DNA from 2 places in the Neorhizobium sp. T25_27 genome. Region 1 is predicted to be linked to the other one. Evidence: predicted binding sites of a transcription regulator. Region 1 holds the regulator's gene; the other holds the start of a gene.
What was found. Region 1 encodes PhoB, which activates phosphate uptake and scavenging genes when phosphate is short. Its sites were predicted from a motif close to TGTCATNNANCTGTCAT; they were not measured.

Region 1 (4,875 bases):
TGCCCGCCGCTCTGCCGGGCATCGTCGGCGCGCTCCTGATGACCGCCTCGCGCGCCGTCGGCGAAACCATGATCGTCGTGCTTGCGGCCGGTGTCGCCGCCCGCCTGCAGATCAATCCGTTCGAGCCGATGACGACCGTGACCGTGAAGATCGTCAACCAGCTGACGGGTGACCTTGAGTTTACCTCGCCGCAGACCCTGGTTGCCTTCGCGCTGGGCATCACGCTGTTCGCCATCACGCTTTGCCTCAACATCTACGCGCTCTATATCGTGCGCAAATACCGGGAGCAGTACGAATGACCGATGTGGTTTCTCCCGCCGCCGGCATCCCCAAGGCCAAGTCCGTCCGTCGCGATATCGGCATCAAGCGCCGTTACGCCGCCGAGCGTCGCTTCCGAGCCTATGGCATCGCCGCGCTTTCCTTCGGCATCATCTTCCTGATGCTTCTCCTGTGGTCGGTGGTCTCCAAGGGATACACCGCCTTCCAGCAGACCATGATCACCATGCCGGTCGAGTTTTCGCAGCAGATCATCGACCCGCAGAACGAACGCGCCACCAACCCGCAGAAGCTGATGACGGCGAACTATCCGGTCGTCGCCCGCAATGCGCTCGCCAAGCTGCTCAATGTCAGCGTGGACGACCGTGTCGCAGCCCGCGCAGTCAGCCAGATGCTGTCGGATGGCGTCCGCGTTCAGCTGCGTGACCTGGTGGTCGCCAATCCGGCGATCATCGGCACGACGCAGACGGTAAGACTGCTCGCTTCCGGCGATATCGACTCGGCCTACAAGGGCCAGATCGACCTCAACGTCGGCCAGGAGAACCGCAAGATCAACGACCAGCAGCTCGGCTGGATGACCCAGCTCTCCGACAGCGGAGCGCTTGCCAAGCATTTCAACAGCGGCATTTTCGTCAACGGCGCATCGAGCCGTCCGGAAGCGGCTGGCGTCGGCGTCGCGCTCATCGGCTCGTTCTACATGATGCTGATCGTGCTTGTCCTGGCGCTGCCGATCGGCGTCGCCGCCTCGATCTATCTCGAGGAGTTCGCCCCGAAGAACAAGTTCACCGACCTGATCGAGGTGAATATCAACAATCTCGCGGCCGTTCCCTCGATCGTCTACGGTCTTCTCGGTCTGGCGGTCTTCGTCAACTTCATGGGCCTGCCGCGTTCCGCCTCCTTCGTCGGCGGTCTGGTGCTCACCCTCATGACGCTGCCGACGATCATCATCGCGACCCGCGCGGCACTGAAGGCCGTGCCGCCATCGATCCGGGCGGCCGCCCTCGGGCTCGGCGCATCGAAGATGCAGACGATCTTCCACCATGTCCTGCCGCTTGCCATGCCGGGCATCCTGACGGGCACCATCATCGGCCTGGCCCACGCACTCGGCGAAACCGCGCCGCTGCTGCTGATCGGCATGGTGGCCTTCGTCGCCAACTATCCGACCACGCCGCTCGACCCGTCGACGGCGCTGCCGGTCCAGATCTACATGTGGGCGAACGAAGCGGAGCGCGCGTTCGTCGAGCGTACCTCGGGAGCAATCATCATCCTGCTCCTGTTCCTCATCCTGATGAATGTTGGCGCAATTCTCTTGCGGCGTCGCTTCGAGCGGCGCTGGTAGAAGGAGTATGACAATGAATATGATGTCAGAATCGGCAGTAGAAAAGGCGCTGGACCAAAAGATGAGCGATGCTTCCCACAAGATGATCGGCAAGGACGTTTCGGTTTACTACGGCGAAAAGCGTGCGCTTTTCGACGTGAACCTCAACGTCCGCGAAAACACTGTGACGGCTCTCATCGGTCCTTCCGGCTGCGGCAAGTCCACCTTCCTGCGCTGCCTCAACCGCATGAACGACACGATCGAGAATTGCCGCGTCACCGGCAAGATCACCCTCGACACGGACGATATCTACGACAATAACATCGACGTCGTGGAACTTCGCGCCCGCGTCGGCATGGTGTTCCAGAAGCCGAACCCGTTCCCGAAGACCATCTACGAGAACATTTCCTACGGTCCGCGCATCCACGGCCTTTCCAAGAACAAGGCCGACATGGACCAGATCGTCGAGGCGAGCCTGCAGCGCGCCGGCCTCTGGGGCGAAGTCAAGGATCGCCTGCACGAATCCGGCACGGGCCTCTCCGGCGGCCAGCAGCAGCGTCTGTGCATCGCCCGTGCGATCGCCGTGTCGCCGGAAGTCATCCTCATGGACGAACCCTGTTCGGCTCTCGACCCGATCGCGACCGCCAAGGTTGAAGAACTCATCCATGAGCTGCGTGCCAACTACACGATCGTCATCGTGACGCACTCGATGCAGCAGGCTGCCCGCGTGTCGCAGCGCACCGCCATGTTCCATCTCGGCCAGCTCGTCGAGGAGAACGACACCGACAAGATGTTCACCAATCCCGACGATCAGCGCACCCAGGATTACATCATGGGCCGCTTCGGCTGATCCAGCCGATTGTGCCGCCTGAAAATCAATTTTGAGGACTAGAAGATGGCATCGACCCATATCCTGTCGGCTTACGACGACGAACTGAAATACCTGAGCCGCCGCATTTCCGAGATGGGTGGCCTCGCCGAGCAGATGTGCTCGGACGCTGTGCGCGCGCTGGTCAATTCCGACGCCGCACTCGCGCAGAAGGTCATCTCCGACGACGTGATCCTCGATCACGCCGAGCGCGAGATCGGCGACAAGGCGATCATCACGATCGCCCGCCGCCAGCCGGTTGCGGCCGACCTTCGCGAGATCGTCGGTTCGCTGCGCATCGCCTCCGATCTCGAGCGCGTCGGCGACCTTGGCAAGAACACCGCCAAGCGCGTTATCGCGGTTCAGGGCACCGGCGTTCCGCGCAAACTCGCCCGCGGCCTCGAACATCTCTCCGATCTCGCCCTCGTGCAGCTCAAGGACGTCCTCGACGTCTACGCGACGCGTTCGGCGGAAAAGGCCGAGGCGATCCGCAGCCGCGACGAGGAAATCGACGCGATGTACACCTCGCTGTTCCGCGAACTCCTCACCTACATGATGGAGGATCCGCGCAACATCACCACCTGCACGCATCTCCTGTTCTGCGCCAAGAACATCGAGCGTATCGGCGACCACGCCACCAACATCGCCGAAACCATCTACTACATGACGACGGGCGCCCAGCCGGAAGGCGATCGTCCGAAGGACGACTCGTCGAACACGCTCGGCGCGATCACTGAATAGAACTGACGGAGCAGGCCAAGAATGCTGCCGAAAATCGCTGTCGTAGAAGACGAAGAAGCGCTGAGCGTGCTTCTTCGTTACAATCTGGAAGCCGAGGGTTATGAGGTCGATACCGTTTTGCGGGGCGACGAAGCCGAAATTCGGCTTCAGGAGCGGGTACCGGACCTTCTGATCCTGGACTGGATGCTGCCCGGTGTTTCCGGCATCGAACTCTGCCGCCGGCTGCGCATGCGCCCGGAAACGGAGCGCCTGCCGATCATCATGCTGACGGCCCGCGGCGAGGAGAGCGAACGTGTTCGCGGCCTCGCCACCGGCGCCGACGACTATGTGGTAAAACCCTTCTCGACGCCGGAACTGATGGCCCGCGTCAAGGCCATGCTGCGCCGGGCCCGTCCCGAGGTGCTCTCCAGCGTTCTCCGCTGCGGCGATATCGAACTCGATCGGGAAACCCATCGCGTTCACCGCAAGAGCCGCGAAGTGCGTCTGGGCCCGACCGAATTCCGCCTGCTCGAATTCCTGATGGCAGCGCCAGGGCGGGTCTTCTCCCGCTCGCAGCTTCTGGACGGCGTCTGGGGCCACGACATCTATGTCGACGAGCGTACCGTCGACGTCCATGTGGGAAGACTTCGCAAGGCACTCAACTTCTCCAACATGCAGGATGTCATCCGCACCGTCCGCGGTGCCGGATACTCCATGGAAACATAGTTGGTGGCCACGAGATGAGCGCGCGGGTCCTGTTGGTCGACGACGACGAGTCGTTCCGTCTGATATTGCAGAAAGCCCTCGTGGCCGACAGCTTCGTCGTATCGATGCTGGCAAGTGGAGCCGAGATCTCAAATCGCCTGAAAGCCGTTCCGCCGGATATCCTGGTCATGAGTTCGGATCTTCCGGGCGTGCGAGGTCTCGAGGTCTGCCGGGAGGTCCGTCTCGACCCTATCCTGTCGCGCCTTCCGATCATCCTCCTTGTGCCGTCGGGTGGCGAAGGCCTTCACCTCATCGCGCTGGCGGCGGGCGCCGACGATTGCCTCATGAAGCCATTTTCCCCGGTCGAACTCGTTGTCCGTGTGAAAAACCTGCTGAGGCGCGTCAACCCCGCCCTCCTGGACCACATGCTCAAGGTCGGCGATCTCACGCTCGACCGGGAGGCCCACCGGGTTCACCGGCAGAAACGTGAGGTCAAGCTCGGGCCTAAGGAGTTCAAGCTTCTTGAATTCCTGATGCGGACACCGGGCAAGGTTTATTCCCGCTCGGAGCTCAAGGCATCCCTGTGGGGCGACGACACGACCGTCGATGAACGCGCCATCGACGTCCATATCGGCCGGCTCCGCAAAGTCATCAGCCTCGGCAAGTCCGACAACGTGATCCGGACCGTGCGCGGCGCCGGATACGCATTGGGCGATTTCTGACGCCCCCATTGGCCTCGAGGCTCACCTTTATCCTGACCGTCTCATGCCGCCGGCGGATCATAGCCATGGAAGCTGGCGGGTTTGCTGTGGGCGTCGGCGTTGGATCCCCTCTCTTGGAATTTCTAACACTTAGCTGAAGCTAAAATGTTGAAATTCCATTCTCCCCCGCCAGGGGGGAGATAGGGTACCTGCCGCGCTCTTGCCGTATCCTTCGTCTCCGTGCGTAAATGCATGGCCACCATCGGGGATTGTGATGCGCCGCGACA
Region 2 (4,875 bases), on a different contig from region 1:
TCGCGCTGGAAGTAGTTGGTCCGGAGCGTGGCATCGACCGCATTGACGAAACGGCGAAGCGTGCGGTCCTCGTCGAGATTGGGCACGTTGCCGAGCGCTTCTTCGATTTCGGCGTGATGGTCGGTGAGTTTCTTGACGCGGGCCTTCTCAGTGATCTTCGGGTCGAAGCCGTCGCGGAAGAGGCGGAAGATGGCGGCGGATATGGCCGGGTATTTCACCAGGGTGTCGGCGATATAGGCCTGCGAGTAAACGATGCCGGTCTGGCGCAGATAACGGGAATATGCGCGCAGCACCGTGACTTCGCGGGCGGACAGGCCGGCCAGCAGAACCAGCCGGTTGAAGGTGTCATTGTCGATCAGGCCTTCGAAGGCGGAGAGGAAGGCCTCTTCCAGAGCCAGGCCTTCGCGGGACAGGTCGACCTCGCGCCCGTCGCCGAGCTGCAGTTCCATGTCGTGGAGGACGATCAGCTTGCGGTCGTTTTCCGGCCCGACCTCGATCTCGAACGTCTGCTCGCTGACGGCGTGGAAGCCAAGGTTTTCGAGAAGCGGCACGCGGCGGGAGAGCGACAGGTGCCGGTCCTTGTGGAAGATCTTCAGCGACACGGTGTTGGCGGCGTCGCCGGGGCGGCGATAGAAGGCGATGCGGATCGTTTCGCCGGCTGCACAGGCGGCGATGTCCGGCAGGTCGGCGAAGGTTTCGTCGGGCGAAAAGGCTTCCTGGAAGGCCTGGGTGACGGTGAGCCGCGGTCCCTCCTCCGCAAGCGCTGCGAAGCGGTCCTCCCAGGGGGTGGCGATGAGCCGGATCGCTTCCTCGAGCTTGCCCTGCGCGATCCTCGGCGTCTTGCCGCCGCGCCGGCCGATGATCATGTGGACGCGGGCGACGCCGCCTTCCGGGAAAGCCGGGTAATAGGCGGAGACGTGGCCGTCATAGACCTTGGTCAGGTAGTCGCCGACCTTCTCGCGGACCAGGGAATTGTAGTCCTCGCGAGGCACATAGACGATCACCGAGACGAAACGGTCGAAATGGTCGATGCGCGGCAGGACCCGGACGCGCGGACGCTCGCTCAGTTCCATGATCTGCTCGCAGAAGCGGGCCAGCAGATCGGCATCGATCTGGAAGAGGTCGTCACGCGGATAGGATTCGAGCGTGTTTTCCAGCATGCGGCCGGAATGGCTGTCGGGGTCAAAGCCGAACTGCTCTTCCACCCGACCGGTCTTGGCGCGCAGGAGAGGGATGTCGCGCACGGAATGGGTATAGGCGGTTGCCGTGAAAAGACCGACGACGCGCAGCTCGCCGACCACTTCGCCCTTTTCGTCGAAGCGCTTGACGCCGACATAATCCATGTAGGCGCGGCGGTGCACCACGGATTTCACGTTCGCCTTGGTGACGATCAGGAAATCGGGGCCGTCGAGGAACTCGAGGATTTCGGGGGTGGTCGTCACCGCGTCCTTGCCCTGGCGCAGCACCAGCACATCCGGATCGGAGAGGATGCCGAGACCGCGGCCCTTGCCGCGTTCAACCTTGGCCTCAGTGCCCTTGCCGGAATAGACGTATTCGCGCATGCCGAGGAAGGTGAAGTTGTCGTCGCGCAGCCAGTCCAGGAAGGCGAGCGCCTCGTCGCGATCGGCCTTGCGGCGGCTTGTCGAATTGCTGAGCTGCTTGGCGGCCCCGTCGAGGACTTCCAGCATGGAGCCCCAGTCGGTGATCGACAGATGAACCTGGTCGAGGATGTAGCGGATGCGCTCGGTGAGCGAAGCCGCCTGTTCCTCGTTGAGCGGCGAAAGATGGATCTGGATGAGGCTCACATGATGAGCCGGGTTGCTGGGCTGCTCATTGGAGCGGAGCGCCGGTTCCTTGCCCGGTTCAACGACCAGGATCGGATGAACCGCCATGGTCAGGTCGCGGTGGGTGGCGGTCACCTCGCCCATGACCGAGTCGAACAGGAAGGGCATGTTGCGGTCGACGACGGTCAGCACCGAGACCGGAATACCGTCCGGCTCGACACCGGCGATCGGTTCGACCGTGATGTCGGCCCGGATCCGCGTCCAGGCCATCAGCCGCTCGGCTGCATGATTGGCGGAAAGCGCCAGCATTTCCGGCGTATAGCTTTCGATGTCGTCAGTGCTGGCCCGGGCGAACAGGATGAGCGGGTCGAGATGCGGCCCCTTGCTCGCAGCGACGATCTTGCGTGCGCTTTCGATCTGTTTTTCCCGTTTCGGATTCTGCCTGACGGCCATGTCCCTCTCCCCTTTTTCCGTCCCCGGACGGAATAAATTAGATGTGTGTCATCGTGCAGCAACGTGGCTGATCCATGTCCGTCGGCACTACACGTTTCATTGTTCCGTGAAGGCTTGTTGACATGCGGCGACGAAGAAACGATCAACAGGGCCATCGTAGCCGGAAAGCAATCACATGCAGGATACCAGCAGTGCCGTCCTCGTCATCTCCAGCCATGTCGTGCGCGGCTCGGTCGGCAATCGCGCCGCCGTCTTCGCGCTCGAGACGCTGGGATTTCCCGTCTGGGCAATGCCGACCGTCGTCCTCCCCTGGCATCCCGGTCATGGGCCTTCTACACGGCTGACCTTTCCCGAATCAGATTTCGACAAGGCTATAGACGATCTTATTCGCGCGCCATGGCTCGGAGAAGTGAAGGCGGTGCTGACCGGCTATTTCGGGAATGCGGCCCAGCCGCGTTCGGTGGCGCGGCTGATAAGGGCGCTGAAGGAGAAGAACCCGGGCCTTCTCTATGTCTGCGATCCTGTCATGGGCGATCTCGGCGGGCTCTATATTCCGCAGCCGACGGCAGAAGCGATCCGTGACGAACTCATTCCGCTTGCGACGATCGCCACCCCGAACCGCTACGAACTCGCCTGGCTTTCCGGCGCACCGCTCGAAACCAACAACGATATCATGGATGCCGCAATCGCACTCGGGCCGCCGCGCATCCTGGTGACCTCAGCCGTGCCGATGATGGCGGGCGGTACAGGCAATCTCTACCTGACGGGCAAACATGCGCTGCTTGCCGAACACCGGCTGATCGACAATCCCCCGAACGGGCTCGGCGACCTCCTGGGAGCGCTCTTTCTCGGGCGAATCCTGGCCGGAATGGAGGAGGAAAAGGCGCTGCAGCTGGCAACCGCGAGCGTTTTCGAAGTCCTTGCGCGCACGGCCAAGCGCGGTGGCGACGAACTGACGCTGGAGACGGACGCGTCGAGCCTTTCCACTCCCATGGCGATGGTTCAGATGCGCCGGCTCGTGCATCCCTTGCAGCGGATCAAGCGGTAATAGGCCTCGGGAGTTCGCAGATGCACAATGGCCGTTGATCTTCGCTCGACGGCGCTATAATCGTTGCTCCATGACGGATTTTCCTGACAGACTTCTGGCGGGCTACCGCAATTTCATGAGCGGTCGCTATAGTGACGAACGCGAGCGTTACCGGGTGCTGGCGGATAGCGGGCAGAAGCCCCACACGCTGCTGATTGCCTGTTGTGACTCCCGTTCTGCGCCGGAGACCATTTTCGATTGCGGGCCGGGCGAACTTTTTGTCGTGCGCAACGTTGCCAACATGGTGCCGCCCTACGAGCCCGACAGCCAGTTTCACGCCACCTCGGCAGCGCTCGAATATGCCGTTCAGGTGCTGGAGATCGACAATATCGTGGTGATGGGCCATGGCCGTTGCGGCGGCATCAAGGCTGCCCTCGACCCGTCCATCGAGCCGCTGTCGCCGGGCGACTTCATCGGCAAGTGGATGGGGCTGGTGAAGCCCGCCGCCGAGCAGATCCAGAACAACGAATTCATGACGCAGGCCGAACGCCAGACGGCGCTGGAGCGGGTCTCGATCCGCAATTCGATCGCCAATCTGCAGACGTTTCCCTTTGTTCGCAAACTCGGCGAAGAGGGGAAACTCGGCATTCACGGCGCCTGGTTCGACATTTCGACCGGCGAGCTCTGGATCATGGACAGCAAGGGCGATTTCGTCCGCCCGGACCTCACCGAACCGCCGGAGCAGACCGAACAGGCGTCGGCCTGAATTTTTCAGGTGTAGGCGAAGCTTGATGGCCGGCGGGGCTTATTGGCCGTCGATCTGCGCGCCCATATAGGCGATTGCCTTCTGATAGACGGTCGCGGCGTTCCAGCCCTGGATAGCACCGAAGTTCGGCTCGCCCGGCTGATAACCGGCACCTGGCCTCCAGCCGTGGCCCTTCAGGAAGTTGGCGGTCGAGGCCAGCGCGTCGGCACGCGAACGAACCATGTCAATATGGCCGTCGCCGTCACCGTCGGCGCCGTAGCGGACGACGTTCAGCGGCAGGAACTGGGTCTGGCCGATCTCGCCATGGGCAGCACCGCGGGCGGTGATGCTCAGATCACCTCGGCCGACGAGCTGAAGGGCCGCATAAAGCTGCTCGGTGAAATAGGCGGAGCGGCGGCAATCGTAAGCAAGCGTCGCGACGGCGGAAAGCGTGTGCTGATCACCCATGAAGCTGCCGAAACCGGTTTCCATGCCCCAGATGGCAATGATCGGGCCGGCCGGCACGCCGTAGCGGCGTTCGATCTGCGCAAACAGCGAAGCGTTGCCGGATTTCATGCCCTTGCCGCGGGAGATGATGGCGGCCCCGCCGCGTTTCCTCATGAAGTCTTCGAAGGAGAGCTTGAAGCTTTTCTGGCCGCGATCGGCGCTGATGGTCGGACGGTTGTAGGAGACGTTCGAGAAGGCCTTCTCGACGACGGAGGGGTTGATGCCGCTCGAAGGGGCAACCCGCTTGAACTCTTCGACCCAGCGGGCGAAGCCGGATGAATCGTTGCCGCATTGGAGCGCGGCAACAGCCGGACTAGCGGTCATGAAACCGGTTGCGATCAATCCTGCCAGCAAAATCT

Region 2: the regulator PhoB is predicted to act here: its motif matches at 2,344-2,360, upstream of C5J24_RS26455 (NAD-glutamate dehydrogenase).

What each region holds. Positions count from the first base shown of each region.
Region 1 covers NZ_PVBJ01000005.1:207,957-212,831, reverse strand. The annotation lists gene pstC (phosphate ABC transporter permease subunit PstC) at 1-299, shown strand, start outside; gene pstA (phosphate ABC transporter permease PstA) at 296-1,615, shown strand; gene pstB (phosphate ABC transporter ATP-binding protein PstB) at 1,629-2,444, shown strand; gene phoU (phosphate signaling complex protein PhoU) at 2,490-3,203, shown strand; gene phoB (phosphate regulon transcriptional regulator PhoB) at 3,225-3,908, shown strand; gene C5J24_RS16660 (winged helix-turn-helix domain-containing protein) at 3,923-4,609, shown strand; gene C5J24_RS16655 (endonuclease domain-containing protein) at 4,863-4,875, shown strand, end outside.
Region 2 covers NZ_PVBJ01000012.1:93,529-98,403, forward strand. The annotation lists gene C5J24_RS26455 (NAD-glutamate dehydrogenase) at 1-2,237, opposite strand, end outside; gene pdxY (pyridoxal kinase PdxY) at 2,413-3,285, shown strand; gene C5J24_RS26465 (carbonic anhydrase) at 3,356-4,030, shown strand; gene C5J24_RS26470 (lytic transglycosylase domain-containing protein) at 4,070-4,875, opposite strand, start outside.